Regions from separate parts of the Streptomyces sp. NBC_01166 genome, predicted to be linked through region 2. Evidence: riboswitches for the same ligand, from Rfam matches in the RefSeq annotation. Region 2 holds a riboswitch; each other region holds the start of a gene.
What was found. Region 2 has a riboswitch for cyclic di-AMP ahead of OG379_RS20815 (M23 family metallopeptidase). Riboswitches for the same ligand answer to the same signal wherever they lie in the genome.
Positions count from the first base shown of each region.

Region 1: linked by a shared signal. The riboswitch ahead of OG379_RS33875 (peptidoglycan DD-metalloendopeptidase family protein) and the one ahead of OG379_RS20815 (M23 family metallopeptidase) in region 2 are both predicted to bind cyclic di-AMP.
Region 3: linked by a shared signal. The riboswitch ahead of OG379_RS29190 (transglycosylase SLT domain-containing protein) and the one ahead of OG379_RS20815 (M23 family metallopeptidase) in region 2 are both predicted to bind cyclic di-AMP.

Region 1 is NZ_CP108613.1:7,490,825-7,500,386, forward strand. It holds gene dxs (1-deoxy-D-xylulose-5-phosphate synthase) at 1-158, shown strand, start outside; gene OG379_RS33855 (aspartate aminotransferase family protein) at 155-1,549, shown strand; gene OG379_RS33860 (helix-turn-helix domain-containing protein) at 1,607-2,227, shown strand; gene OG379_RS33865 (DUF6126 family protein) at 2,295-2,468, shown strand; gene OG379_RS33870 (tyrosine-protein phosphatase) at 2,478-3,302, opposite strand; cyclic di-AMP (ydaO/yuaA leader) riboswitch at 3,717-3,875, shown strand; gene OG379_RS33875 (peptidoglycan DD-metalloendopeptidase family protein) at 3,880-4,794, shown strand; gene OG379_RS33880 (SGNH/GDSL hydrolase family protein) at 4,971-5,798, shown strand; gene OG379_RS33885 (TetR/AcrR family transcriptional regulator) at 5,942-6,553, opposite strand; gene OG379_RS33890 (Glu/Leu/Phe/Val dehydrogenase dimerization domain-containing protein) at 6,608-7,807, opposite strand; gene OG379_RS33895 (PPOX class F420-dependent oxidoreductase) at 7,963-8,397, shown strand; gene OG379_RS33900 (MBL fold metallo-hydrolase) at 8,517-9,562, shown strand, end outside.
Region 2 is NZ_CP108613.1:4,525,907-4,535,468, reverse strand. It holds gene OG379_RS20825 (PrsW family intramembrane metalloprotease) at 1-1,136, shown strand, start outside; gene OG379_RS20820 (aldo/keto reductase) at 1,133-2,077, opposite strand; gene OG379_RS20815 (M23 family metallopeptidase) at 2,282-3,322, opposite strand; cyclic di-AMP (ydaO/yuaA leader) riboswitch at 3,334-3,486, opposite strand; gene OG379_RS20810 (PP2C family protein-serine/threonine phosphatase) at 3,720-4,877, opposite strand; gene OG379_RS20805 (MerR family transcriptional regulator) at 5,012-5,758, opposite strand; tRNA gene OG379_RS20800 (tRNA-Met) at 5,873-5,946, opposite strand; gene OG379_RS20795 (FAD-binding oxidoreductase) at 6,431-7,822, shown strand; gene OG379_RS20790 (hypothetical protein) at 8,030-8,188, shown strand; gene OG379_RS20785 (hypothetical protein) at 8,274-8,495, shown strand; gene OG379_RS20780 (ABC transporter substrate-binding protein) at 8,520-9,562, opposite strand, start outside.
Region 3 is NZ_CP108613.1:6,335,160-6,344,721, reverse strand. It holds gene OG379_RS29200 (SIS domain-containing protein) at 1-827, shown strand, start outside; gene OG379_RS29195 (hypothetical protein) at 896-1,510, opposite strand; gene OG379_RS29190 (transglycosylase SLT domain-containing protein) at 1,739-2,608, opposite strand; cyclic di-AMP (ydaO/yuaA leader) riboswitch at 2,613-2,798, opposite strand; gene OG379_RS29185 (hypothetical protein) at 3,156-3,386, shown strand; gene OG379_RS29180 (helix-turn-helix transcriptional regulator) at 3,530-3,925, shown strand; gene OG379_RS29175 (flavodoxin family protein) at 4,010-4,462, opposite strand; gene OG379_RS29170 (heavy metal translocating P-type ATPase) at 4,537-6,810, opposite strand; gene OG379_RS29165 (hypothetical protein) at 6,999-7,958, shown strand; gene OG379_RS29160 (NUDIX domain-containing protein) at 7,995-8,423, opposite strand; gene OG379_RS29155 (FadR/GntR family transcriptional regulator) at 8,461-9,150, opposite strand; gene leuA (2-isopropylmalate synthase) at 9,339-9,562, shown strand, end outside.

The DNA of each region.
Region 1 (9,562 bases), 3.0 Mb from region 2:
TCGGCATCCCCGAGCAGTTCCTGGCTCACGCCGGGCGTGGTGAGGTACTCGCCGAGATCGGGCTCACTCCGGTGGAGATCGCCGGACGCATCAGCGCGGTGCTGGAGCGCCGCACGACCGTGCGAGAGCGGAACATGCCGAAGGAGAACGGGGCATGAAGGACGAACAGCCGGGCTTCGATCTGACGCGGCTCCTCGCGGAACGGGGGGCCGAACGCTACGAGCTCCACACCCGGCACCTCAACCACCAGCTGCCGCGGATGCTCCACACCCTCGGTTTCGACAAGGTCTACGAGCGGGCCGAGGGTGCGCACTTCTGGGACGCGGAGGGCAACGACTACCTCGACATGCTCGCCGGCTTCGGTGTGATGGGGCTGGGCAGGCACCATCCGGTCGTACGCAAGGCGCTCCACGACGTCCTGGACGCCTCGCTGGCCGACCTCACCCGCTTCGACTGCCAGCCGCTGCCCGGACTGCTGGCCGAGAAGCTGCTGGCGCACAGCCCGCACCTCGACAGGGTGTTCTTCGGCAACAGCGGTACGGAGGCGGTCGAGACCGCGCTGAAGTTCGCCCGGTACGCCACCGGCAAGCCGCGGATCCTCTACTGCGACCACGCTTTCCACGGACTGACCACCGGCTCGCTCTCCGTCAACGGTGAGAAGGGCTTCCGCGACGGATTCGCGCCCCTGCTGCCGGACACGGCCATCGCGCTCGGCGACCTCGACGCGCTGCGGCGCGAGCTGAAGCGCGGCGACGTGGCCGGGCTGGTCGTGGAGCCGATCCAGGGCAAGGGCGTCCACGCCTCACCGCCCGGCTTCCTGCGCGAGGCACAGGATCTGCTTCACCGGCACAAGGCCGTGCTCATCGCCGACGAGGTGCAGACCGGGCTCGGCAGGACCGGTGACTTCTACGCGTACCAGCACGAGGAGGGCGTCGAACCCGACCTGCTCTGTGTCGCCAAGGCGCTCTCCGGCGGCTATGTCCCGGTCGGGGCGACGCTCGGCAAGGACTGGATCTTCAAGCGCGTCTACTCCTCGATGGACCGGGTCCTCGTCCACTCCGCCAGCTTCGGCTCCAACGCCCAGGCAATGGCGGCCGGGCTCGCCGTCCTCGCGGTGATGGAGCAGGAGGAGACCGTCGCGAACGCCCGCCGCACCGGTGATCTGCTGCGCGAGCGGCTAGCCGCTCTGGTCGGCCGTTACGAGCTGATGCACGAGGTGCGCGGCCGGGGCCTGATGATCGGCATCGAGTTCGGCCGGCCGTCCTCCCTCAAGCTCCGCAGCCGCTGGGCGATGCTGCAGGCCGCCCGCAAGGGGCTCTTCGCCCAGATGGTGGTCGTGCCGCTGCTCCAGAAGCACCGGATCCTCACCCAGGTCTCCGGTGATCACCTGGAGGTGATCAAGCTGATTCCGCCGCTGGTCATCGGGGAGCCGGAGGTCGACCGTTTCGTCACCGCCTTCACCGCCGTCATGGACGACGCACACAGCGGGGGCGGGCTGATGTGGGACTTCGGCAGGACACTGGTGAAACAGGCCGTGGTCAACCGCTGATGTTGCCTCTGAGGCAAATTATTTGCCTCAGAGGATAAATCCTGGCCCAATGGAGGCATGAATCCTCCTGACGGAGGGGTGGCCGACGAGCTCCCGGGGGTCGCGCCACGCCTACGCGACCTGCGCCGCAATCGCGGCCTCACCCTGGAGAGCGCGGCGGGACGGGCGGGGCTCTCCCCGGCCCACCTCTCCCGGCTCGAAACGGGCCGGAGGCAGCCTTCGCTGCCGATGCTGCTCGGCCTCGCCCGGGTCTACGGTACGACCGTCTCCGAGCTCCTGGGTGAGATGCCGCCCGAACGTGACGCGATCGTCCGCGGCGGCCCGCCCGCCGGCACGCCCCGCTCGAACGAGCCGGGCGGCTGGCTCTACCGGCAGGCGGGCGGGCCGGGCCGCGCCATGCAGGCGCTGCACGTCCGTGTCCCGTACGGCGTGGAGGACGACCTCGTGCGCGTCCACCCCGGCGAGGAGTGGCTCTACGTCCTCGACGGCAGGCTGCGGGTCGTGCTCGGCGAGACCGTGCACGACCTCGATCCGGGGGACAGTGCGCACTTCGACTCGCTCACCCCGCACCGGATCGCGGCTCTCGACCCCGGCGGGGCGCGACTGCTCTTCGTTCACACGCTGCTGCAGAGCCCGGCCGCCGAGTTGTGCCTGGGCAGCGGGATCCACCGGCTCTGAACCCGCACACCCGTACCGTGCGCCCCCTTCGCCACCCCGGCCCGAGCGGCCGGTAGAGAGGACTGTCATGTCCGATTCGGAGTACTACGACCCGCTCACCCCGCGCAGGCCGAAGAGCAAGGACACGCAGGAGCGGCGGATGCCCCGCGGCGTAGTGATCCGGCTCTTCGCCTATCTCGTGGCCGGACACGTCATCGCGGGCTTCCTCTTCCTTCTCTTCACCGTGGCCGGCAAGGGCTGACGCCCGGCGTCACGCGCCCTCGACGAGTCGGGCACGCAGCTTCGCGCGGGTCTCGGCGCTGATCTTCAGCCCTTCCAGGAGATACCGGTCCGTGCTGCCCCAGATCTCGTCGATGGTCTCGAACGCCGCGGCGAGGTATTCGGCACGGGCGCCGAAGAGCGGATTGAGCAGTTCCATCACCTCGTCGGACATCCCCACCGCTGAGGTGTCGCTGCGGCGCACCTTGTAGCGGCGGTGCGCGTCGTTCGACTTGAGGTAGTCGGCCTCGATGGCCTCCTTCTCGACGCCGACCGCGAGCAGGGAGATCGCGATCGAGAGGCCGGCCCGGTCCTTGCCCGCCGCGCAGTGCATCAGCGCCGGCACGCTGTCCTCGGCCAGCGCGTGCAGCACACGGCTGTGTTCGGCGGTGCGGTCCTTGATGATCGAACGGTACGAGGCGATCATCCGCCCCGTCCCCTTGCCGTCGGCCAGGATCGAGCGCAGCTGCTGGATGTTGCCGTCGCGCACCAGCCGCCAGAACTCCGCGCCGTCCGCCGGGTCGGAGAGAGGGATGCTGACATTCCGGACGCCGGGCAGCTCCACGTCAAGACCGTCGAGCTTGTGGTCCGCCGCGTTGCGGAAGTCGAAGATCGTGTGCAGCCCGAGCCCGGCGAGGAAGGCGGCGTCGGCCTCCGTGGCGTGGGCGAGGTGGCCGCTGCGGTAGAGGCGCCCGTACCGCACGGTGCTGCCGTCGACGGTCGGAAGCCCGCCGACGTCGCGGAAGTTGCGAACACCGGTCAGGTCGATGTCCGTCGGCTCGGGGCCGACCGGCGGGACCTCTGGCAGCTGCGTCACAAGGGCTCCTGGGGTGTCGGGCGTCGGCGCCGCTCGCCGACGGGGGCACGCCCGCGACGATACGACATGGCTGCATCGGACAACTGTCTCGGCTGCCGTGGTCCTGGTCTCCCTGGGCGGACGAGATCGCGTCATGTCCGTATTGGTGTATTTAGCAGAACATGCCCCGCTTGTGCGGGAGATGAGGTGAGGCAGGTGAGCGGGATCATATCCGTGACGGTGTGTGGTGAGGGTGCCGGGGGGTATTCCGGACGCCGTGCGGAAAGCCAAGATCGGTAATCCACGGAGTGTGACGGGAATTCCGCGCCGGAAATGAAGCGTGGATTCCGGTCCGGAATCCACGGCTTGTTCGCGACGTCCCCGCTCGCTTACGGTCACGGTCAATCCGGACGGAACGCCTAATCCTGCCGCCGCCCGGAATCCGCACCGACTCACGTGTGGCAGGAGCGGGGGAACCAGGTAAGCCGCCGGCCGGAGGGATCCGGTACGGCTCGGGGTCAAGACGCGCACCGCGCGGCCGGGCATCTCCAGTCCGAACCCGACAGCTCACCTCGCAGGCGCCGGAGAGGAAATCCCCATGCCCGCAAAAGGCAAGCACCGTCGTACGAAGACCGGCCCGATCTCCCGAGGCGTCCTTGCCGCAGGGACCGGCGGCGCCGTTCTTGCCCTCCCGCTGATCGGCGCCACCGGCGCACACGCCGCCGAGCAGGCCGCGCCGGCCGCCAAGTCCGCCTCCGCGCACAGCGCCCCGGCCTCGGCGAAGAGCGCCCCGAAGACCTACTCCGTGGTCTCCGGCGACTACCTGGCGAAGATCGCGGGCGACCAGAAGATCAAGGGCGGCTGGCAGAAGCTGTACCAGGACAACCGTGACGTCGTCGGCGAGAACCCCAGCCTGATCCTCCCGGGCATGAAGCTGACCCTCGGCGCCAAGGCTTCCGGCTCCGCCGAGGCCGCGCCCTCCAAGTCCGCCCCGTCGGCGGCGAAGAAGGCCGCTCCGGCCGAGAAGAAGGCCGCACCGGCCGAGGCGACGTCCGCTCCCGCGGCCAAGACCGCCGACACCGGCGCGTCGGAGGAGAGCACCGGCTCCGGCTGGGTCACCCCGGTCGAGAACGCCAACGTCACCACCCAGTACCGCGCCTCGGGCGCCAGCTGGTCCAGCGGCTACCACACCGGCTCCGACTTCCAGGCGGCCTCCGGCACCAGCGTCCGGTCCATCGGCCCGGGCACCGTGGTCTCCGCCGGCTGGAGCGGCTCGTACGGCAACGAGGTCGTCATCCAGCACAGCGACGGCATGTACTCCCAGTACGCCCACCTGTCCTCGCTCGAGGTCTCGGCCGGTCAGACCGTCACCGGCGGCCAGCAGATCGGCCTCTCGGGCACCACCGGCAACTCCACCGGCCCGCACCTCCACTTCGAGGTCCGGACCGGCCCGAGCTACGGCTCCGACGTCGACCCGATCGCCTACCTGCGTTCGCACGGCGTCTCCATCTGAGACACGCCATCCGAGGGTGTCATCCCGGGCTGAAGGGGAGGGGCGGTGCGCGCTTGCGCACCGCCCCTCCCCTTATTCCGGCTTTACCAAAAACTGACCGGGTGGTCTTTCTCACCACCCGTCAACCCCTTATTACGGTCGCGTAGGTCACAATCGAAGGTGCAAGATAAGCCCTTGTGGCAGACGATTCGAGAAACAAACAACGAGGCATCATCGGGTCGTACGCAGCGATTGGCGACAGCTTCACCGAGGGCGTCGGAGACCCCGGCCCCGGCGGGACACTCGTCGGCTGGGCCGACCGGCTCGCGGTGCTCCTCGCGGACCAGCTCCCGGTTCCCGGCGCGGTGGTCGCCCCCGCGGACGACACGCACGGCAACTTCCGGTACGCCAATCTCGCCGTACGCGGACGGCTCCTCGACCAGATAGTCGAGGAACAGGTCCCCCGCGCCAAGCAGCTGGCACCTGATCTGGTGAGCTTCTGCGCCGGCGGCAACGACATCCTCCGTCCCGGCTCCGACCCGGACGATGTGGCAGAGCGCTTCGAGCGTGCGGTCGCCGACCTGACGGAGGCGGTCGGCACGGTCATGGTCACCACCGGCTTCGACACCCGTGGCATCCCCGTGCTCAAGCATCTGCGGGGCAAGATCGCCATGTACACCGCCCATGTCCGGTCCATCGCCGACCGCTACGACTGCCCGGTGCTGGACCTGTGGTCCCTGCGGTCCGTGCAGGACAGGCGGGCGTGGGACAACGACCGGCTGCACCTCTCGGCGGAGGGACACACCCGCGTCGCGCTGCGGGCCGCCCAGGTCCTCGGCCTCCAGGTGCCGGCCGACCCCGACCAGGTGTGGCCCCCGCAGGTACAGCGCGGAGCGCTCGAGGTCCGGCGCGACGACATCCAGTGGGCGCGCGAATACCTCGTCCCGTGGATCGGCCGCCGACTGCGCGGGGAGTCCTCCGGGGATCACGTCGAGGCCAAGCGCCCCGACCTCCTGCCGCTCTGACCGCTCGGCCGCTGCCCCGTCGTCGGGGGCCGGCCACGGGGAGCGGACGCCGGGCCGGGCCCGGCGGAACGAGCCCGTCCGATGCGGATACCCGCACCGGGCGGGCAGGTATCCGCTCCGGTAGGCGCAGCAGCGCCTGCCCCTCAGGCGGTCAGGACCTCGTGGTCGATGCCGAGTTCGCGGGCGAGCGCCTCCTCGGTCCACTGCAGCATGGTGGCCCGGGAGAGCGGACCCGCGTACGAAGTCATCTGGACGGCCAGCCCGTCCAGGAGCGCTGTCAGCCGCCAGGCCACGGACATCGGGTCGTCGCAGTGGAACTCGCCCGCCGCGGCCCCCTCTTCGATCACCTCGGCCAGCTCGGCCTTCCACTGCTGGTCGAGGTCTCCGGCCACCTCGCGCAGCACCGGGTCACGGAGGGCGGAGGCCCAGCCCTCGATCCACAGCCGCCAGCCCTTGGCCTGTCCGGTCGGCGCGTACCAGCGCACGGCGGACCTGAGCCGCCGGACCGCGCTGGTGCGCCGGGTCAGCAGCTTGCGCAGATGGGCGAGATCGGCCTCCGCCGCGTACGCGAACGCGGCGGCCACCAGTTTCTCCTTCGACGAGAAGTGGTAGAGCACCAGCGCGTTGCTCACCCCGAGAACGGCGGCCACATCGGCGATCCTGACCGCGGACACGCCCCGGACCTCGATCTGCTCGACGGCAGCTCGCAGGAGCTCCTCACGTCGCTCCGCCACACTCAGCCGCACTCTCGCCACGCCGTTACCCTAACCAACGCTCCGGCGCCGGCATCCGGCCCCCGTGCCCAGGGCCTACCGGTACCAGCCGAACCGCTCCGCCATCACCGGCAGACGGTCCGCGACGAGCGCGTGCGCCGCCGCCCGCGGGGTGCAGCCGTCCGCGGCCGCCCGCTCCAGGACGCGGTCCGTCAGGACGCGCATCGAGCGGCGGGTGTGTCCGAACGCCTCCTCCGCATCGGGTCCGATGTCCCCGAACAGCGTCCACCACCACCACGCGTTCGTACCGGAGTTGACGACCACATCGGGGAGAACCGTGATTCCGCGCTCGGCCAGCAGTGTCTCCGCTTCCGGGAGCACCGGCATGTTGGCCGCCTCGACCACCCAACGGGCCGTGACCGAGGCCTGGTTCACGGCGTCCACGGCGTACGACACCGCGGCCGGGACCAGCACCTCGACGTCGGCGGCCAGCCAGGCGTCGGCCGGCAGCTCCTGGTCCCCGTCGCCCAGCGCGCGCCGGTCCACCGCCCCGTGTGCGTCCCGGGCGGCCAGCAGTGCCTCGACGTCCAGGCCGGCGGGATTGGCGATGGTGCCCTTGATGTCCGCGACCGCGACGACGGACAGTCCGGCCCGGGAGAGGAAGCGGGCCGTCGCCCCGCCCATGGTGCCGAGCCCCTGGAGGGAGACCCGGGCACCGAGGTGTGGCACACCCGCCCGGTCCAGTGCGGCGAGCGTGGATTCCGCGACCCCGCACCCACCGACCAGCTCGTCCAGCCCGATCCCGTCAACCGTGACCGCGAAGGCGTCCGCGAGCCGTCGCCGTGCGCCCACCTCGTCGTCCAGCAGGGGATAGACCGCCTGGACCGTGGAGACGAGGCCGGCCTCGGCCGCGGCCCGGTCGACGAGATCCTGGCTCAGCCCGAGATCCTCGCCGGTCGTCCAGACGTTCTCGATGTACGGACGCATCGCCCGCAGGAAGCGGACGAGCACCCCGTAGGCGGCCGGATCGCGCGGGTCGCAGTCGATGCCTCCCTTGGACCCGCCCAGCGGGATGTAGCGCGTCCGCGGGGCGCCGGCGTCGAAGTGCAGGGCCTCCTTCATGGTCATGCCCCGTGCCAGGCCGGCCACCTCCGCGAGAGTGCAGCCCTTCCTCATCCGCAGGCCCCCGCTCGACACCCCGCGCACCAGCCGGTCGACGACGAGGTATCCCTCGGTGCCGGTGACGTGGTCCGTCCAGGTCAGGGACACCAGCGGGGCGGGGGAGAGGGACTGCATCGGGCGGCTCCTGGATTCACCTGGGTCGATTTACTGAACAGCGAGTCAGTATCAAGAGGGTGGGACGCGGCTGTCAACGCGTGTGGAACACCGGATGTGACATCGTCGTACGCCCGATGCGGAATCCTGCGGGGGGTACGGACGTTGGAGTCGGCATGACGGAACCCTCGCGTGCGGCGCTGCTACGACTCTTCGGGGAGTACGACGGCGGGGTGCTGGTCACCCTCAAGCGTGACGGCAGGCCCCAGCTGTCCAATGTGAACCACGCCTATTACCCCGAAGAAGGGGTGATCCGCGTGTCCATCACCGAGGGGCGTGCGAAGACCCGCAATCTCCGCCGGGACCCGCGTGCGAGCTACCACGTGACCAGCGAGGACCGGTGGGCCTGGACCGTCGCCGATGTCACCGCCGAGCTGACCCCGCCCGCCGCCGACCCGCACGACGCGGTCGTGGAGCAACTGGTCTCCCTCTACCGGGACGTGCGGGGTGAGCACCCGGACTGGGACGACTACCGCCGGGTGATGGTCCAGGACCGCAGAGTCGTCCTGACCCTGCGGATCGAGCATGTGTACGGCCAGCCGCGCGCCTGAGGCGGGACCCCACGTGGCACGGTTCGGGCGATCCCTGACTGTGCTCCGTTCACCGCCGAGCTCTCGCTCCGTCCTGAATCCAGACCATAATGACGACACCGACTCCCTCAGGAGATGTTGTGACCGGCGCCGACAACCAGCCTTCGCTCCGTACCAGACTCCGCTCGCTGCGCCCCGACGCCTTCGGCGCGGACCCGGCGGGGGTGCGGATGGAGCGGATCCGTCGCTCGCCCAATTTCGCCGACGGTGTCTTCCAGAACCCGGAGGGGGCGCGGACCAGGCCTTCCGGCTCCATGCTCGAATTCGCCAAGGTGTACTTCCATAAGGAGCAGCGGGCCCGCAGGTCCCCTCTCGGCACCGTGCCGGTCCATGCCACGACCTTGGCCGATCTTGCCGCGCCGCCGGCGACGGGCCTGCGGGTGACCTGGCTGGGCCACTCCAGTGTGCTCACCGAGATCGACGGCCGCAGGGTGCTGTTCGACCCGGTCTGGGGCGAGCGCTGTTCACCGTTCGCCTTCGCCGGGCCCAAGCGGCTGCACCCGGTCCCGCTGCCGCTCGCCTCGCTCGGGCCGGTCGACGCCGTGGTGATCTCCCATGACCACTACGACCACCTCGACCTGCCCACGATCAAGGCCCTGGCGGGGACGGACACCCTCTTCGCGGTGCCGCTCGGTGTGGGCGCCCACCTGGAGCGGTGGGGCGTGCCCCTGGACCGCATCCACGAGCTCGACTGGAACGAGACCACGGAGATCGCGGGCATCAGCCTGACCGCCACCCCCGCACGGCATTTCTGCGGCCGAGGGCTGCGCAACCAGCAGCACACGCTCTGGGCGTCGTGGGTCGTCGCGGGTCCGGAACACCGGGTCTACCACAGCGGAGACACCGGCTACTTCTCCGGTTTCGGCGACATCGGCGCCGAGCACGGCCCCTTCGACGTGACGATGATCCAGGTCGGCGCCTACTCGGAGTACTGGCCCGACATCCATATGACACCGGCCGAGGGTCTGCGCGCACACCTGGACCTCCAAAGCGGCAGGCCGCATGGTGCGCTGATGCCGATTCACTGGGGCACGTTCAACCTTGCACCGCATGCGTGGGCGGAGCCGGGGGAGTGGATCAAGGATGCTGCTGAGGAGGTAGGGCAGCCGGTGGCGTTCCCTCGTCC
Region 2 (9,562 bases):
CCGGCCCCTGGCGGAATCTGCTGTTCGCGTTCTCCTGGGGCGCGTGCGCCGCGGCGCTCGTGGCGATCATCGCCAACTCCTTCGCGACCCGGTGGATAGCGACAGCCACCGCGGATCCGGCGAGCGCCGACACCCTCGGGGCCACGGTCGTCGCCCCTGTCGTCGAGGAGAGCGCGAAGGCCATCGCGGTCCTGCTGATCTTCCTCTTCCGCAGACGGCAGTTCGGCGGGATCGTCGACGGGATCGTGGTCGCCGGGTTCACCGCGACCGGTTTCGCCTTCACCGAGAACATCCTCTACCTGGGCAACGCCTTCGGCGAGGACCAGCAGATGGGGACCACGGGCTTCGCCTCGGTGACGGCGGGGACGTTCTTCGTCCGCGTGGTCATGTCGCCGTTCGCGCACCCCTTGTTCACCGTGCTCTCCGGCATCGGCTTCGGCATCGCGGCGCTCGGCGGCTCACGCCACCGGGTGCGCCGGGTCGTCCTGCCCCTGCTCGGTCTCACCCTCGCCATGGGCATGCACGCCCTGTGGAACGGCTCGTCGGCCTTCGGACCGTACGGCTTCTACGCGGTGTACGGCGCGTTCATGGTGCCGTGTTTCGGACTGGTGACCTGGCTGGCGGTCTGGTCGCGCCAGCGGGAGCTGCGCACCCTCTCCACCGAGCTGCCGGTGTACGCGGCGGCCGGCTGGCTGACCCCCGCCGAGCCGCTCGCCCTGGCCTCGATGCGGGCGCGGGGCATGGCCCGCGACATGGCCAGGCACTGGAACAGCCACCCGGACCGAGCACGGGGCAGGGCCGCGGCCCGCGCCGTCGCGGAGTACGAGTCGTTCGCCACGTCCCTGGCCATGCTGCGCCGGAGGGCACGCCATGACGGCGCGGGCCGGGACTTCGCCCTCCGCGAGCAGGAGTTGCTGCACCATCTGTGGCACCGCCGGGAGATCGCGGCGCCGGCTCTGACGTACGCGGCCCACGCGACGGGGCGGCTACGCGCCTCCCGCCCGTCGGCGCCGCCGCCGTTCCCCCGTCAGTTCCCGTACGGCGGCCCGCCGCAGCACCTCCCCGCACCGCACCGGCACTACGGCGGCCACAACCCGTACCTGGAGGAGGGCGGGCGCCCCACCGGTCCCTCCTAGGCGGATGCCTCGGTCAGCTCCGCCAGCTCCCGGTCGGTCAGCCGGAGTTCCGCCACCGCCACCAGCGCCGGCAGCTGCTCGACCGTACGCGCGGAGGCGATGGGCGCGGCCACGGTCGGCTGCGAGGCCAGCCAGGCGAGGGCCACGGTGGCGATCTCGGCACCGTGCTCCTGGGCGATCCTGTCGAGCGCCGTGAGCACCTTGCGCCCGCGCTCGGTCTCCAGGTGCTTGGCCGCGCCCTCGGCCCGCGCGCTGTCGACCGAGGCGCCCACCCGGTACTTGCCGGTGAGGAAGCCCGAGGCCAGCGCGAAGTACGGGACGGCGGCGAGACCGGAAGCGGCCGCCGTGTCCTGGAGCGCGCCCTCGTAGGTGTCACGCGAGACGAGGTTGTAGTGCGGCTGCAGCGCGACGTAGCGGGCGAGGCCCTCTCGCTCGGAGAAGTCCAGGGAGGCCTGGAGCCGCTCGGGGCTGATGTTGGAGGCGGCGATCTCCCGGACCGTGCCCGCCTTCACCAGCTGGTCGAGCGCGGTGATGATCTCCTCGACGGGGACGCTCTCGTCGTCGAAGTGCGTGTAGTAGAGGTCGATGTGGTCGGTGCCGAGCCGGCGCAGGGACGCCTCGGCCGCCGCCTTGATCGTGGTGGGCGAGAGGCCCTTGTACGCGGGATGGGCGCCGACCTTCGTGGCGATGACGACATCGTCGCGGCGGGAGCGGGCCGCCAGCCACTTGCCGATGAGGGTCTCCGACTCACCGCCCTCGTTGCCCGGGACCCAGGCGGAGTAGGAGTCGGCCGTGTCGATGAAGTTTCCTCCGGCCGCCACGTACGCGTCGAGAACCGCGAAGGTGCGGTCCTCGTCGGCCGTCCAGCCGAAGACGTTGCCACCGAGGGCGAGGGGAAAGACCTGAAGGCTCGATGAACCGAGCGGGCGCAGAGAAGTCATACCCGGCAACAACGATCCGACTGAGGCCACTATTCCGTTTACGGCCCCGGAGAGACCGGCGGCCCTGACGTCGGGGGGTCGTGCGTCAGGGCCGCCGGGGTTCCGGTGCGCCGCCTGCGGCGTCGACGTCCGAACGGCATCGGTCAGCCGGTCCGAACAGGATCGGCCGGTGTCCGAGCGGGATCAGTCAGCGTCCGAGCGGGATCAGACCGAGAGACCCTTGCTGCTCAGCCAGCCCATCGGGTCGATGCCGGTGCCGTCCGGGGTGTGGACCTCAAGGTGGAGGTGCGGTCCGGTCACGTTGCCGGTGGCGCCGACGCGGCCGATGGTCTCGCCGGTGGTGACCTTCTGTCCGGCGGTGACGTCCATCGAGGACTGGTGGCAGTACCAGATCTCCGTGCCGTCATCGAGCTCCAGGACCGTGCGGTAGCCGTACGAGCCGGACCAGCCGGCCGACTTCACGGTGCCGCTGTGCACGGCCTTGACCGGCGTGCCGGTCGGAGCCGCGAAGTCCAGGCCGGTGTGGTGGCCTGACGACCACATCGAACCGGACTGCCCGTAGGTCGAGGTGATGGTGTACGAGGAGGTCGGAATGGCGTAGCTGGCGGCGAGCTTGGCGAGGCGCTCGGCCTCGGCCTTCTTCTTCGCCGCCTCTTCGGCCGCCTTCTTCTTCGCGGCGGCCTTCGCCTCCGCCTCGCTCTGCTGCTTCGCCGCCTCGGCCGCGGCCGCCTCGGCCGCCGCCTGCTCCTCCGCGGCCTTGGCCTCGGCCTCGGCTCCGGCCTGCTGCTGCTCGGCCTGCTGGAGGATGCGCGCGCGGAGCGCCTCGCCCGCGTCGGTGGTGCCCTGCTCGGCCTCGGCGGCGGTGATGCCCGCGCTGGTCAGCGGAGCGGACACGGCGACCGTCTCGTGGTCCGGGTCGGAGTCGCCGGACATGAAAGCACCCACGCCGGGAAGGGACTTGGCGTCGGGAAGATTGTCCGCGATGGAATCGGGAAGAGAAATGGAGACCGGCGGCTTGCTCTGCGCGGTGGCCATGCCACCCGCTCCGACGGCCGCGATGACGCCGACGCCGAGGACGGTGGAGCTACGGGCGAGACCGCGCTGCTTGGCTACGCGGTGCCGACCGCGTACGGGACGGATGGACTCCTCGGTGGGGTTCCATTCCTCCCAAGTCCTGTCCTCGTGACCGAGGCTGTCGGCCCTGAAGGATGACGGGGCCTCGGGGGCAGGCTGATTGGACGCCACGTGGGCGCACTCCTTTCCTTCCTTCTCGCCTACCGGGTTAGCTGACGGGTTCGGAGCAGGAAGGTCTCCTACGGACCCCTTCGCCTCTCGCGAGACACAGGTGTCCGATTCACCCCATGTAGGTGGTTCCCCGGTTCCCTTGCGGAATTCGGCGCTGCGCACGGTGCCGTCTCTGGCGACGGCGGGTACAACCGCGCTGCGTTATCGAACGTTAATAGACACCCGGGTCCGATTCCAAGCTGTTCCCTTAGATCAGTCGTGACTCCGGCCTGGACTTTCGGGTGCCAAACGGGCGCAAACGGGCGAGTTGAGCACCCCTCATCCGGCCAGCAGTTTCTGACGGTACGTCAAATGTTATGCGGAGCGAGGTCCTTCGACTACCGACGGTCGCGACCGGTCATTCACGGTCCCGCCCCACGATCTTCACCGTCGTCCGCCGCTCCTGCTGGCCCCGCGCCGGACGCCCGACCGCGAGGAGCGCCAGGTCGTCCGTCGACCGGCCGCCGGTGTGCAGCCGTACGTCGTCGGTGAGCGCGGACAGCAGTTCCTCCGGCCCCGGGAAGAGCCGGCCGCGCAGCCGGGCCGCCGGGTCGTAGAAGACGCCCTTCGCGTCCCGCGCCTCGGAGAGCCCGTCCGTGAACGCCAGGAACATCGACCCGGCCGGCAGTGTCCACTCGTCCGACCGGTCCGGCCACGCGTCCAGCCCCATCCCGAGCGGCAGCGCGGGCGCCGTCGGCGCCAGCACGTCGAGCGTCCCGTCCGCGTGCAGGACGAGCGGCTCGGGGTGCCCGCGGTTGACGACCCGCAGGACGTCCGAGCCGGACTGGATCTCCGCGACGACAGCGGTGACGAACCCCTCCATGGAGTCGAGCCCGCCCCGTCGCGAGCCCTCACGGGCCAGCGCCCGCTCCAGCCGCTGGACGACCCCCTCCAGCGACCTCTCCTGCTCGGCGGCCTCCCGGAACGCACCGATCACGACGGCCACCGCGGCCACGGCGTCCAGCCCTTTGCCCCGTACGTCCCCGAGGACCAGGCGCACCCCGTACGGCGTGTCCGCGACCGCGAACAGGTCGCCGCCGACGAACTCGTCCGCCTGGGCCGCCTCGTACCGCGCCGCGACCTGCAGCCCGCCGATCCGGTCCTCGGGCGTCGGGAGCACCGCGCGCATCGCGGTCTCCGCGATGACCCTCGCCGAGGCCAGCTGCTCGTTCCTGCGGCGCACGACGCGGTTGATGACGAGGGAGAGCGCGGCGACCGTGACCAGGGTGAGCAGATCGGTGACCGGCACGACCCTGCCGAGCTCCCCGTCCGAGATCCGGATGGCGAGCACCACGAGGATCGCGGTCACCCCGACGCGGACGGTGCTGGCCAGCGAGAAGAACGGTGCGGCGATCAGTGGCGCCGCCGCGAAGAGCGGAACGGCGGAGACCACGGTCGGGGTCGAGAGGTCGAGGACGACGCCGGCACCGATCATCAGAGCCGGCAGCGCACGCACGAAATTCCGGGAACGGGAGGCCCCAGGTGCGCTCCCCCGCCGTCCGTCCCGCTTCCCCACCTGTGCGCTCCTGCCCGCTCCACCCACGGGTGCGGACGGTACCGCGCCCCACCCAGGCTGGCCGGAGCCGCGCCGAACGGCGACTCGTCATCGGCCAAAGGGAGGAGCGCTCCGGAGCCCCCGCCCGCCGGTGGTCAGCCGGGGAGCCGGTGCTGCGCGTAGATCGTCAGTGCGTCCCGTACGAAGACGGCAGTTCCGTCCCCGTGGCGATCGTAGTTCCTCCCGAACCGGGGATCGGCGACGTACATCTCCCCGATGCCCGTCACATACGCGCGCGTGACCTCCATGGTCACCGACAGCCACTCGCAGTGCCGGCGCGCGATGTCCTGCACCTCGTCGCTGCCGGCCTCCAGGCCCGCCGCCCTGGCCTCCCCGTAGTCCCGGGCGATGGCATCGTGCGCGCCCTGGAAGCGCGCGCGCCCGTCCTCGCTCAGCCCGCGCCACCACCTGCCGCTCCGCTCGTACGCCTCCTTGCCCCAGCGCTCGGTGACCTCCTGCTCGTACACCGTGTGGTCGAAGCCGTCGAGCACTTCCTCGGCCATGAGTTCCTCCCCTTCCTCGGTCCTGCGGAGAGTGGTCCGCACCGAGGCGATCTGCCGCCCGATGCGCTCGCGCTCCTGCTCCAGCAGGCGCAGATGGGCCCGGAGCGCCGCCGAGGTGTCCCGCTGCCCTTCCAGCACGTCCTTGATCGCGGGCAGCGAGAGTCCCAGCTCCCGCAGGAGCAGGATGCGCTGGAGCCGGACCAGGGCCTCCTGGTCGTAATAGCGGTAGCCGTTGGCGCCCGTGCGGCTCGGCACGAGGAGACCGATGTCGCCGTAGTGCCGGAGAGTCCGGCTCGTGGTGCCGGCCCGCCGGGCGATTTCCTGGATGGACCACTCCATGCCGGAAACGCTAGATCTTTACGCAGCGTCAAGGTCAAGCGCCGCACGTACGGCCGGGTGACGACATACGACAGAGGCCCGGATCCTCGAAAGGATCCGGGCCTCTGTCTTCAGTAGCGGGGACAGGATTTGAACCTGCGACCTCTGGGTTATGAGCCCAGCGAGCTACCGAGCTGCTCCACCCCGCGCCGTTGTGATTGCAACTCTACGCCATCCGGGACGGTGCTCCGACCACTTATGGCCGCACCTGCCCCACCCCCCTCGCGACCGGGAACCCCTCGCCCCCGATGCTATGCGTCAACACAGGGCGCATACCTTGCAGTTGGCAGGCACAGTGACGTGCTCAAGGATGTTTCCGCACCCCCCGATCTCGCGTTTCGCCTGTCTGGACGGCTACTGGATGTCCACACCGCACATACCCGCCCCGATCGCCCCGCGGGACAACGCCTCGGCCGCGCCACAGGGCTGAGCCCACGCCGTGCCCCGGCCGGCACCGGGGCACGGCTCCGCGATTGCGCGGCATCCGGAGCGGCGGGACGCTGGAAGGGCAAGCCTTTCGGTGTTCGGTCCCGTCTGCGCGGCATCCCAGGTGCCGGCGTCGGCCCAGCTGCCCCACCCGACGCGGGGGTGTGCCAGGAGAGGCCGGGCGCATGCGTGCGCTAGGAGACGATCATGGACGGCACCCTGCTCGAAACGATGAGAACGGCTCTGCGCGGCCCGGTCATCGGCCCGGACGACCAGGAGTACGGGCAGGCCCGGGCGGTCTACAACGCCATGATCGACAAGAGGCCGGCGGCCGTGGTCCGGTGCCGCGACACGGCGGACGTGATGGCGGCCGTCGACTTCGTCCGCGACAACGGCCTGGACGTCGCCGTCCGGGGCGGCGGGCACAGCGGCCCCGGCCTCGGCCTCGGCCTCCGGGACGGTGCCGTGACGCTCGACCTCTCGCCGATGCACGGCGTACGGGTCGACCCGGCCACCCAGACCGCCCAGGCGGACGGCGGCGCGACGCTGGGCGACCTCGACCACGTCACGCATGCCTTCGGCCTCGCCACCCCGTCGGGGATCATGTCCACCACCGGCGTCGGCGGGCTCACCCTCGGCGGCGGCCACGGCTATCTCACCCGGAAGTACGGCCTCTCGGTGGACAACCTGGTCTCCGCGGACGTGGTCCTGGCCGACGGCAGCTTCGTCGCCACGAACCCGAGCGAGCACCCCGACCTGTTCTGGGCGCTGCGCGGCGGCGGCGGCAACTTCGGCATCGTCACGTCGTTCGACTTCGAGCTGCACCCCGTCGACACAGTGGGTGTCGGCATCACCGTCTGGCCCCTGGAGCTCTTCCAGGACGTCATGCGCTGGTACCGCGACTTCCTGCCGCAGGCACCCGACGACCTGTCCGGCTTCTTCGCCTCGCTGAGCGTCCCGCCGGGCCCGCCCTTCCCCGAGGAGATACACGGGCAGAAGATGTGCGGGGTCGTCTGGTCCTCGACGGCCGACCCGGACTCCCTGGGCGAGACCCTCGCGGTGGTGAACGAACCGGGGCCGCCCGCCTTCCACTTCACGGCGCCGATGCCCTATCCGGCGCTGCAGTCGATGTTCGACGCACTGATGCCGTCCGGCCTCCAGTGGTACTGGCGCGGGGACTTCTTCGACCGGATCACGGACGACGCCGTCGACGTGCACGCCGCCTTCGCCGAGAAGCTCCCCACCGGCCTGTCGACCATGCACCTGTACCCGGTCGACGGAGCCGCCGGCCGGGTCGGCCCCGACGACACCGCCTGGGCCTACCGTGACGCGCTCTGGTCGGGCGTCATCGCCGGCATCGACCCCGATCCGGCCAACGCGGCGGCGCTGCGGGAGTGGGCCGTAGGCTACTGGGAGGCGCTGCACCCGTACTCCATGGGCGGCGGCTACGTGAACTTCCTCGGCACGGACGAGTCCCAGGACCGGGTCCGGGCCACCTACCGCGGCCACCACGACCGGCTCGCGGAGATCAAGCGATCCTACGACCCGCACAACCTCTTCCACGCAAACCAGAACATCGAGCCCGCACCGCCGCACTGACCGTCACGCCGGGCTCGGAATACCGGGGGAAAGCCGTGCTGGGAGGGTTACAGTCTGCATGCACCGCTTGATGATCCGGACGCCCCCGGAGCGGCGCGGCACCGGTAGCGGCACATCGTCGCCCTGCCGGTCAGGACCGGTCCGGCATGCACCGCAGCGATTCGGTCACGGGGCTCTCACCGCACACCTACGTACAGGACACCTGAGATGACCGACACGCCTGCCCGCACGGCCCAGCGCCACCACGACGCGGCCTCCGCGGCCACGATCGCCGACACGGGCGCCTCGTCGCCGCTGCCCACTCCGCAGTACGCGGGCCTGTTCATCGAGCCCGACCTGCCCCCGGTCGCCGACGAGCCCGAGTGACCGGGCTGCCGTGACCGGCCCCGCGGGTCCGGCCCGGAGCGGCCGGCCCGAGTGACCGGTACGGCCGCACGGTCGTTGGGAGACCATGCGCATCCGTATCGGCGTGGTCGTCCTCGCAGTGGTCCTGCTGATCGCCGCGTTCATCTCGAACATCCCGACAGAGGCCGAGACCGAGGCGGCCTGCCGGCGGGCCCTCGACAACACGTCGACGTGGACCTTCCGGCCGGACGTCTGCCTGGACGTGTCCGCGGAGACCTACCGGACGTTCCTCCTGATGTACCAGTTGCGGGAGGAGGGCCTGGACTGAGGGGGATGGCGGGCCTCCGGCCCGTCAGCCCTGCTGTTCCTTCCACTCCGCCTGGGCCTCGTCGAGGTCCTCTGCGAACGTGTCCAGGAAGTCCTTGGCGCTCGTCTTGCCGAGCAGCACCTTCTGGAAGCCCGATTCGCTGTCGGCCTTGGACAGGGTGTTCCAGTCCGGCAGGTAGTAGGGCAGCTGGACGATCTTGGTGTCGCCCGAGAACAGCGCCTCGGCACCCAGCTTGGTGGTCTCGGCCTTGTCGAGCCAGGGGTCCTCGGCGGCCTCCTTGTTGGCCGGGATCAGGCCCGCGGACTCGCTGAACTTGGAGTTCGAGGCGTGGGACGCGGCGAACTCGATGAACTTCCAGGCCGCCGCCTTGTTCTCGGACGACTTGAGCAGCCCCAGACCGGAGACCGGGTTGGAGACCATCACCCGGGTGCCGTCGGCCAGTTCGGGCTGCGGGATGCCGCGGAACTTGTCGGCGCCGAGCGAGCTCACATGGTCCTGGTAGGACCCCAGGTTGTGGTTGAGCATGGCGATGCTGCCGGAGTCGAACTGGGCGACCATCTTGGTGAAGTCGTTGTTGAGGTCGGCCTCCGGTGTGACCTTCCTGTACAGGCCCGCGTACCTCTCCAGTGCCGCCACGTTCTTCGGGTCGTTGACCGTCGTCCGCGTGCCGGAGGCGTCCCAGAACGAATCGATGCCCGACTGCCCGTACATCGCGTCCAGCGCCTGCGCGATCGAGCCCGGGCCGCCGCGGATGGTGTAGCCGAACCGGTTCTTCTGCCGGTCCGTCAGCTTCGCGGCGGACTTGTAGAAGTCGTCCCAGGTGTCCGGCTCGCCCAGCCCGGCCTTCTTGAACAGGTCCGTACGGTAGTAGAGGACGCCGTTGGTGGCGGAGATCGGCACCGTGTACATCTCGTCCCGGCCGGCGGCGCTCCGCACGTTCTCGATCATCGCCTCGTTGAGCTTGCCCTTCAGGGAGCTCGCCTCGACCCGGTCGTCCAGCGGCTCCAGCGCGTCCTGCGCGGTGATCCCGGCGACCATCGCGGCCCCCACGCCCCCGACGTCCGGCA
Region 3 (9,562 bases), 1.8 Mb from region 2:
CCGACCGGAAGGCGGCCCTGCCCGCCGCCGGTGAGCGCATCGCCGTCGTCGGCTGCGGAACGTCGTATTACATGGCGCAGGCGTACGCCTCGCTCCGCGAGGCTTCCGGACAGGGCGAGTCCGACGCCTACGCCGCCTCGGAGTTCCCGTTCGGGCGCACGTACGACCGGGTCGTCGCGCTGACGCGGTCGGGGACGACCACGGAGATCCTCGGCCTGCTGAACCGACTGCGGGGCGCCACCCGGACCGTCGCCGTCACCGCGGACCCGCGGACCCCGGTGATGACCGCGGCCGACGATGTGGTGGTCCTCGACTTCGCCGACGAACGGTCCGTGGTCCAGACGAGGTTCGCGACGACCGCGCTGACGCTGTTCCGCGCCCATCTCGGGCTGCACACCGAGGACGTCGTACGGGACGCGGAGACCGCGCTGGCGGAGCCGCTGCCCGAAGGGCTCCTGGAATGCGACCAGTTCAGCTTCCTGGGGCAGGGGTGGACAGTGGGGATCGCCAACGAGGCGGCGCTCAAGATGAAGGAGGCGTCCCTGTCCTGGACGGAGTCGTATCCGGCGATGGAGTACCGCCACGGCCCCATCAGCATCGCCACGGCCGGGACGGCGACCTGGATGTTCGGCGCCGCTCCGGAGGGGCTGCGGGAGCAGGTGCTGGCGACCGGGGCCCGCTGGGTGGAGAGCGGACTGGACCCGCTGGCCGACCTGGTCCGGGTCCAGCGGCTGGCGATCGCCCGAGCGGCGGCCCGTGGCCTCGACCCCGACCTGCCGCGCCATCTGACCCGGTCGGTGGTGCTCGGCACGGCTCCGGGAGCCTGACGGCTCCACGGCGTGCCTGAGCACCGGGCCGGCCGTCCGGCCCGGTGCTCAGGCATGCCCCGAAGAGGTCAGGCCTCTTCGAAGTAAGCGTCCAGCGCCTCGTCGAGCTCCGCCGTCCACCCCTTGAGGTCGCCCCGGGATCCGGCCTCGACCTCGGCGTTGAACCACCGGCGGCTCGACAGGTGGACCGTCACGGTGAACCGGCGCCCGAAGCGGCCGGTCTTGACCTCGACCGCACCGATCTCGGCCCAGTCGAACTCCGCCTCCTGGTCGTCGAGGCGGAAGCGAACGCCGTCCGCGTCCACCCTGATGGATCCGCGCCGGTCGCTGACCTCGAAGACGGGGCCGTCCTCATCGACGGCGCTCCTGCCGGCGGGCACGGGCTCGGCCTCCGGGGCCGTCCCGCCGGCCGGGGCCTCGTCGTCACCCCCGGCCGTGTCGTCGGAGGCCTTGTCGTCCACGGCGGCGTCCTCGGGGGCGGCCGCGGACTCGTCCGGGGCCCCGTCGGCGAGCGCGTCCGCAGTCCCGGTCTCCCGGGTCTCCTGGGCCTCCTCGGGCTCCTGGGGCGCCGCCTTCTCCGCCTCCGTCCGCGCGGGGACAGGGGCCGTCAGGCCAGGGATGTACGCCGGGTCTGTCCCTGCGGCGAACTCGGGCTTGGTGTTCGAATCTATGCGCTGCTCCACGGCGGGCAGTATGGACGACGAACCTGTACGAAACCAGTCACCCGCACCCCGCCCGGCCTGTCGGCGACACCTCGGCCGTCGTGATGCCGACGGCGCGGGGGCCTCCGGAGCCGATCGGCCCGCCGAAAACGGACGACGGGTGGTGCGGGTTCCGCCGAACCCGCACCACCCGTCACTACTGTCCCTCTGTCACACGCCCGTGCGGCAGCGGTCCCGCCTGGGCGAGGCTCAGTAGGCCCCGAAGACGTTGTCGATGGAGCCGTACCTGTCCGCGGCGTAGTTGCACGCGGCCGTGATGTTGGCGACCGGGTCGTAGCTGTCCATCGACGTACCGGGCACGTGGTAGGCCTGGAAGGTCGGGTCGATGACCTGGAGCAGACCCTTGGACGGCACGCCGTTGATCGCGTTGATGTCCCAGTTGTTGATGGCCTGGGGGTTGCCCGCGGACTCGCGGATGATGTTCCGGTGGATGCCCTCGTAGCTGCCGGGGATGCCGTGCTCGGCCATGACGGCGAGCGACTCCTTGATCCAGCCGTCGAGGTCGTTCGTGTACGAGACCGGCTCGGCGGCCGGAGCGGCCTCGGCGGCGGCAGGTGCGCCTTCCGCGGCGGTGGGGGTGCTCGTGCGCTCCGACCGGTCGGCGCGGTCGGCGCCCTCAGAGGCACGGTCGGACGAGGCGGAGGCCTTGGATTCGGCCTTCCCACCCTTGTCCGCCGACTTGTTCTCGGCCTTGCCGCCGATGGTCAGCTTCAGACCGGGGTGAATCAGGTCGGGGTTTCCGCCGACAGCCTTCTCGTTGTTCTCGTACAGGGCCTTCCAGCCACCGTTCACGGAATGCTCGCGTGCGATCTTCGCAAGGGTGTCACCCAAGATCACGGAATAGGTGGTGGACTTGGACTTCTGCGCGGCAATTCCCTTGCCGGACGCGGCAGTCGACGTCGCAGCCTTTTCCACGGCGGCCGGCTGGGCCGGGGCCGCGAAGGCTCCGGTCGCACCGATCACAGGGAGGGCCAGGACGGCTCCGCCCGTGCTCACGGCGATGATGCCGCGGGTGAGCGAACTGGTCCTGGAACGACGGTGCTTACCGTTTTCGGGCATGCTGAATTCCTCTCCGTCGCCTGCGAAGTGAGCTGTCGGGTTCGGGCTGGAGATGCCCGGCCGCATGCGAATGCGACTTCACCCCGAGCCGCTCCGGAAACCGGATCGGCGCTTACTTGGGTCCCCCGCTCCTGCCGTACGAGAAGTGGTCGGGTAACCGGACGGCGGCAGGATTCGGCGTTCCGCCCGGAGTGATGGTGACCGTAGGCGAGAAATAGGGAAAGGAACAAGCCTGGCGCGATGATCACAATTCATTCGCAAGATCAATTCTCGGGAATTCATGTAATCCACCCCACATCGCGTCGCCCATTTCTCTTGGCGCAGAAGGGAACCGACTACCGCACCCCTGCGTCCGGGACCCATGAAGTGACCCTGGTCACGGAGTCCGATTCGGGCGTTTTGCGCCCGCGCGAAGGCCCCAGGTCACACGAAATGGCCTTTTATGGATTACAGGATTAATTCCAAAAAACTACCTCAAATCGGGCATACGACTCACAGCTGAGGCTCAGGCGCATACCGAGGGCGCCCGCGTGGAACCGATCCGCCTATGACTGAAAGCCCTCTCGCCTCGGCGCCCCGGATCACCGTCCTGCCCGTCCAGCCCGGCCATCCCCCCTTCCGGATCGTGGAGATCGACGGAGAGGTGATCGGGAGTGCGACGGCGATGACGGATGTGCTGATCGCCGCCGCGGCGGCCGGCATTCCGGTCCACGACCTCGACGACCCGGCCGTCATCCGCTGGGTGGGCGGCGGCAAGCTCACCTGGAGGCCGCACTGAGACGGGGCGGGCGGGGGGCGTCGACTCAGGCGCCCGGCGGAAGCCCGCAGGTCGCGCAACGGACCTGAGAAGGATTCGCAGATGCGAGGCTGACTTCATGAGTACCTTGCAAATGCAAGCCGTTGAGCCATATCGTGCAGCACATGCAGACCTATACCATTGGGCAGGCGGCACGTCTTCTCGGCGTGAGCCCGGACACCGCCCGCCGCTGGGCGGACGCGGGCCGGGTAGCGACCCATCGCGACGAGGGCGGGCGCCGCCTCATCGACGGCCGTGATCTGGCCGCGTTCTCGATCGAGGTCGGTCAGGCCTCCCCCGGCGAGGAAGAGGTCCCCTACACCTCGGCCCGCAACGCCTTCCCCGGCATCGTCACCGCGGTGAAGCTGGGCGACGTAGCGGCACAGGTCGAGATCCAGGCCGGCCCGCACCGCCTCGTCTCGCTGCTCACCCGGGAAGCCGTGGAGGAACTGGGACTCGAGGTCGGCATGCAGGCCACGGCCCGCGTGAAGTCGACCAGCGTGCACATCGACCGCACCTGACGCGGCATCTGCCGTCCGGGTACGGCGGCATGCCCAGGAGGTGCCGGCCCGGGTGGTGCGAGGGTGACCGTAGCCGGGAGTCTGTCAGCCCATCAGTCCGGCGGCGAGTGTCGCCCCCAGTTCCCAGCACGCTTCCGTGTCGGCCTTGCCCGGCTCACCGGTGACAGTCACGGCGTCGGCCGTACGCCGCCATCCGAGGCCCGTGGTGATCGTCTCGATGCCCCGTACGGCGCCGGTGACGTCGTTGCCGCCGTGCACGTAGTAGCCGAAGGGCCGGCCCTTCGTCCCGTCCAGGCACGGGTAGTAGACCTGGTCGAAGAAGTGTTTCAAGGCGCCGGACATGTACCCGAGGTTCGCCGGGGTGCCGAGGAGGTAGCCGTCGGCCGCGAGCACGTCGGAGGCCGTGGCGGAGAGCGCCGCCCGTCGCACGACCCGGACGCCTTCGATGTCCTCCGTCGTCGCGCCGGAGAGCACCGCCTCGAACAGCGCCTGGCAGTTGGGCGAGGGGGTGTGATGCACGATCAGCAGAGTGGCCACGCCTTGAACCTACCCGCTCACCGATTCCCGCGCCCCCGTCGAGGGACGCGGGTCCGCGGGGCGCGGACGTCCTCTCAGCCGGCGGCGCGGAAGCCGCGCAGCCGGAGGCTGTTGCCGACGACGAAGACCGACGAGAACGCCATGGCCGCACCGGCGATCATGGGGTTGAGCAGGCCGGCGGCGGCGAGCGGGAGGGCCGCCACGTTGTAGGCGAAGGCCCAGAACAGGTTCGAGCGGATCGTGCCCAGCGTCCTGCGGGAGAGCCGGATCGCGTCGGCGGCCACCCGCAGGTCCCCGCGTACGAGAGTCAGGTCGCCGGCCTCGATGGCGGCGTCCGTGCCCGTCCCCATGGACAGGCCCAGGTCCGCCTGGGCGAGCGCGGCCGCGTCGTTGACCCCGTCGCCGACCATGGCGACGCTGCGTCCCTCCGCCTGGAGCCTCTTGACGACCTCGACCTTGTCCTGCGGCATCACCTCGGCGATGACCTCGTCGATGCCGACCTCGGCCGCGACGGCTGTGGCGACCGCCTTGTTGTCACCGGTCAGCAGGACGGGGGTCAGCCCGAGGCCGCGCAGCCGCCGGACCGCTTCGGCGCTGGTCTCCTTGACGGCGTCGGCGACTTCCAGGACCGCACGCGCCTCGCCGTCCCAGGCCACCGCGATCACGGTCCGCCCGTCCTGCTCGGCCAGGTCCTTGGCCTTCCTGAGCTCCTCGGGAAGTTCGATCGACCAGTCGGCCAGCAGCTTCTCCCGGCCGACGAGGACCGCACGGCCCTCGACGACGCCCTGCACACCGAGGCCGGGGACGTTGGTGAAGCCCTCGGGCGTGGGCAGCGCGCCCACGGTCCCGGCGGCGCCCTCGGCGACGGCCCGGGCGATCGGGTGTTCGGAGGAGTGCTCCAGTGCGCCCCCGAGGCGCAGCACTTCGGCCTCGTCCGTGGAGGCGGCCGCGTGGACCTTCAGCAGCGTCATGCGGCCCGTGGTGACGGTGCCCGTCTTGTCGAGGAGGATCGTGTCGGCCCTGCGGGTGTTCTCCAGGACCTCCGGTCCCTTGATCAGGATGCCGAGCTGGGCCCCGCGGCCGGTGCCGACGAGCAGGGCGGTGGGTGTGGCCAGGCCCAGTGCGCAGGGGCAGGCGATGATCAGTACGGATACGGCCGCCGTGAAGGCCGCGGTGAGTGCCGCACCCGAGCCGAGCCAGAAACCGAGCGTGGCGAGCGCCAGCCCGATGACGACCGGCACGAAGACCGCGGAGATCCTGTCGGCAAGGCGCTGCGCGGAGGCCTTGCCGCTCTGGGCCTCTTCCACGAGCGTGGCCATCCGGGCCAGCTGGGTGTCGGCGCCGACCCTGGTGGCCTCGACGACCAGGCGGCCGCCGGCGTTGAGGGTCGCCCCGGTGACGGAGTCACCTGTGGAGACCTCGACGGGCACCGACTCGCCGGTCAGCATCGAGACGTCGACCGCCGAGGAGCCCTCGACGACGGTCCCGTCCGTGGCGATCTTCTCGCCGGGGCGGACCAGGAAGCGGTCCCCCACGTGCAGACCGGCCGTGGGCAGGGTGATCTCACGGCCCTCGCGCAGCACGGTGACTTCCTTTGCGCCCAGCTCCATGAGCGCCTTGAGGGCGGCGCCCGCCTTGCGCTTCGAGCGGGCCTCGAAATACCGGCCGGCCAGGATGAAGGCCGTCACTCCGGCGGCGGCCTCCAGGTAGATGTTCCCCGCTCCGTCGCCGCGGCTGATCGTGAATTCGAATGGATGCGTCATGCCCGGCATCCCGGCGGTTCCGAAGAAGAGCGCCCACAGCGACCAGAGGAACGCCGCCGATGTGCCGACCGAGATCAGGGTGTCCATGGTGGCCGCACCGTGACGGGCGTTGGTCCAGGCCGCACGGTGGAAGGGCCAGGCCGCGTAGGTGACGACCGGGGCGGCCAGCGTGAGGGAGAGCCACTGCCAGTACTCGAACTGGAGGGCCGGGATCATCGCCATCGCGACGACCGGCGCGGCGAGCAGCACCGCGGTGACGAGCCGCTGGCGCAAGGACCGCAGCTCGCCGTCGGCGCGCTCGTCCTCGCCCCGGCCGGCGGCGGGCTCGCCGGAGCCGCCGGGCTCGGGGAGGGGTGGGGCCGGGCGCCGGGCTGTGTAGCCGGTGGCCTCGACCGTGGCGATCAGGTCGTCGACCGAGACGTCCCCGGCGAAGTCGACTCTGGCCTTCTCCGTGGCGTAGTTGACCGTGGCCTCGACCCCCTCCATGCGGTTGAGCTTCTTCTCGATCCGCGCCGCGCACGAGGCGCAGGTCATGCCGCCGATGGCGAGCTCGACCCGGTCGGCGCCGGTAGTGGCTGAAGTCATTTACTGCTCCTCGTCCGAACGGAACCCAGTATACCCCTCACGGGTATCTTTCCCGTCGGTCAGGTATACCCCCCACCCGTATGCATCGCAAGCCTCATCAGCATCACTTGCAGATACCCCCCACGGGTATATGGTCTGAGTCGTCGGACCGTCGCGAGCCCTCCACGCAGAAGGCAACAGGAGCAGTCATGAATCCCGCCGCGAAGATCACCGCGTTCACCGCCGCTCTGGCCGCGTCGTTCGGCGCCGCATACGGCATCGGAGCCGTCACGGACCCGGGTGCCGGCACCACCGAGCCTTCCAGCCGCACGGAGAGTGCGGCGCCACACTCCGAGGGCAGCCGCACCGGGCCTCCGGCCGGGGGCCTCCAGATCTCCGAGGGCGGTTACACGCTCGACCTGAGGACCCCACGCGTGAAGGCGGACCGGCGCAGCGAGCTGCGCTTCGCCGTTCTCGACCGGTCGGGCGGTCCGGTCACCGACTTCCAGCGTGAGCACGACAGGGAGATGCATCTGATCCTCGCCTCCCGCGACCTGGCGACCTACCGCCACCTGCACCCCACGCGGGCGGCCGACGGTACGTGGAGCACCCCCGTGGAGCTGCCCGCGGCCGGCGACTACCGGGTCTTCGCAGATTTCACGCCGGCCGACAGGAACGCCGTGGACCTGACCCTGGGTGCAGATCTGGCCGTGTCCGGGACGCACAAGGAGGCGGAGCTCCCGAAGCCCGCTCCGACGACCGAGGTCGACGGGTACACGGTCTCCCTGAACGGCACCCTGCGCCCCGGCGTGCCGGAGCACCTCACCTTCACGGTGCGGAAGGACGGCCGGCCCGTCACCGACCTGCAGCCCTATCTCGGCGCGTACGGGCATCTCGTCGCCCTGCGCGCGGGCGACCTCGCCTATCTCCACGTGCACCCCGACGGGGAGCCCGGCGACGGTTCCACGGAAGCCGGACCGGAGGTCGCGTTCACCGCGACGGCGCCCGGTTCCGCCGCCTACCGGCTGTTCCTGGACTTCAAGCACGACGGCACGGTCCGGACGGCGGCCTTCACCGTCCCGTCCCGGGCCGGGGCGGACACCCCCCGTCCGGCGACCCCTTCGGACGGGCACGACGACAGCACCACGGACGGGGGCCACGGCCACTGACGTGCGGAGGCTGCCGGTGCGGCTTCCCGGTCCCTCTCAGAGCTCCAGGTTCCCCAGCCACGCGTCCTGCCCGTCGGCCAGGGACCGCCGCAGCGGCAGGGCCTCGAACCGGCAGGCGAAGGTGAGGCCGGCGTCCACGCCGTCACCCCGCACCCGGTGGACCCACGCGTCGGGCGAGCCCTCCGGTGCCCGCAGCAGGAAGAACGTGGTCCGGCGCGGCTGCCGCGTCTGCGGGTGCGGGCTCCCGTCGACGGCAATCGGCCGGATCACGTCGGCGGTCAGCAGGCCGGTCTCCTCGGCGACCTCCCGCAGAACGGCGTCGGACAGCTCCTCGCCCGGCTCGACTCCCCCGGCGGGAACCTGGGTTCCGGCGTCAGCCATGCCGACGTGGTCGAACACCAGGAGCTCCGCGCTCTCGCGACGCCGGATCACATACGCGGCGACACGGATTCTCGGCGTGCTCATCCCCACTCCCCTCCCTCTCGGCCGACGGCGAGTCCCGCTACAGCGACGTGAGCCGGGCCAGCGTCTGCTCCAGTTCCTCGCGGAGCGTGCGGCCTGCCGCGTCGCCGTCCCCCCGCGCGACGGCGTCCACCAGTGAGGCGTGGTCCTCGTCGCCGTGGTTCGGGTCCCCGGAGCGCAGTTCGAGCAGGGCGAGCATGTCGATCAGCCCCTTGCGCAGCGTGGGGACGAATTCGGTGAACAGCGCCGAGAGTACGGGGTTGTGTGCCGCCGCGACCACGGCCGCGTGCAGGGCGATGTCCGCGTCGACGAACGCGGCGTCGCCCGATCCGGCGGCGGCGCGGCGTCCGGCCAGGGCGGCGGTGAGGGCGGCGACGTCGTCGTCCGTCCGGCGCCGTCCGGCCAGCCGCGCGGCTTCGACCTCGATGCCGATGCGGACCTCGTAGACGTCGGTGACGGCCGCGCGCCGCAGCCGCGTGGCCCAGTCCTCCTCGGGCTCGGTCGCGATGACGAAGACACCGGCCCCCTGTCTCGCCTGCACCAGCCCCGCCCCCGCGAGTGCGCGCAGCGCCTCGCGGACCGTGGAACGTCCGACCCCCAGGGAGGCGGCCAGGCTCGTCTCACCAGGGAGTTTCGTCCCCACCGGCCAGGCGCCCGTGCTGATCTGCTCGCGCAGATGCTCGGTTGCCTGCTCGACCAGGGGCGAGGGTCTCAGGGGTCCCAGCGGCATGTGAGGTCACTTTCCGATGTACACCTCAGGTTGTCTGAGGAGTTCGTCAGGGCTACTGTACCCGGCATGCCGCCGAACGAGCTCCTTCTCCTCGTCCGCCGCTGCGGGGCCTGACACGACCGACCGGCCCCCCGCAGCGGGTGTCGGGCTGTGCCGGTCATCATGGCCGACCGAAAGTTCTCTCCGCGATGACTTCTTCCTCCGGCACTCCGGCTCCCCCCGGGGCCACGCCGTTCCCCACCCTGCGCACTCCCGCCGGGGGCCTCCCGGCGGACGCACCGGCCTGGAATCCCCAGCGCCCGAGCGCGATGCCCCACCACCGCTACCGCCCGGCTCACGACCGGGTGGCCCTGCCCCTGACGGACCGCACCTGGCCCTCGCGCCGGCTCGAGCGCGCTCCCCTGTGGGTGCC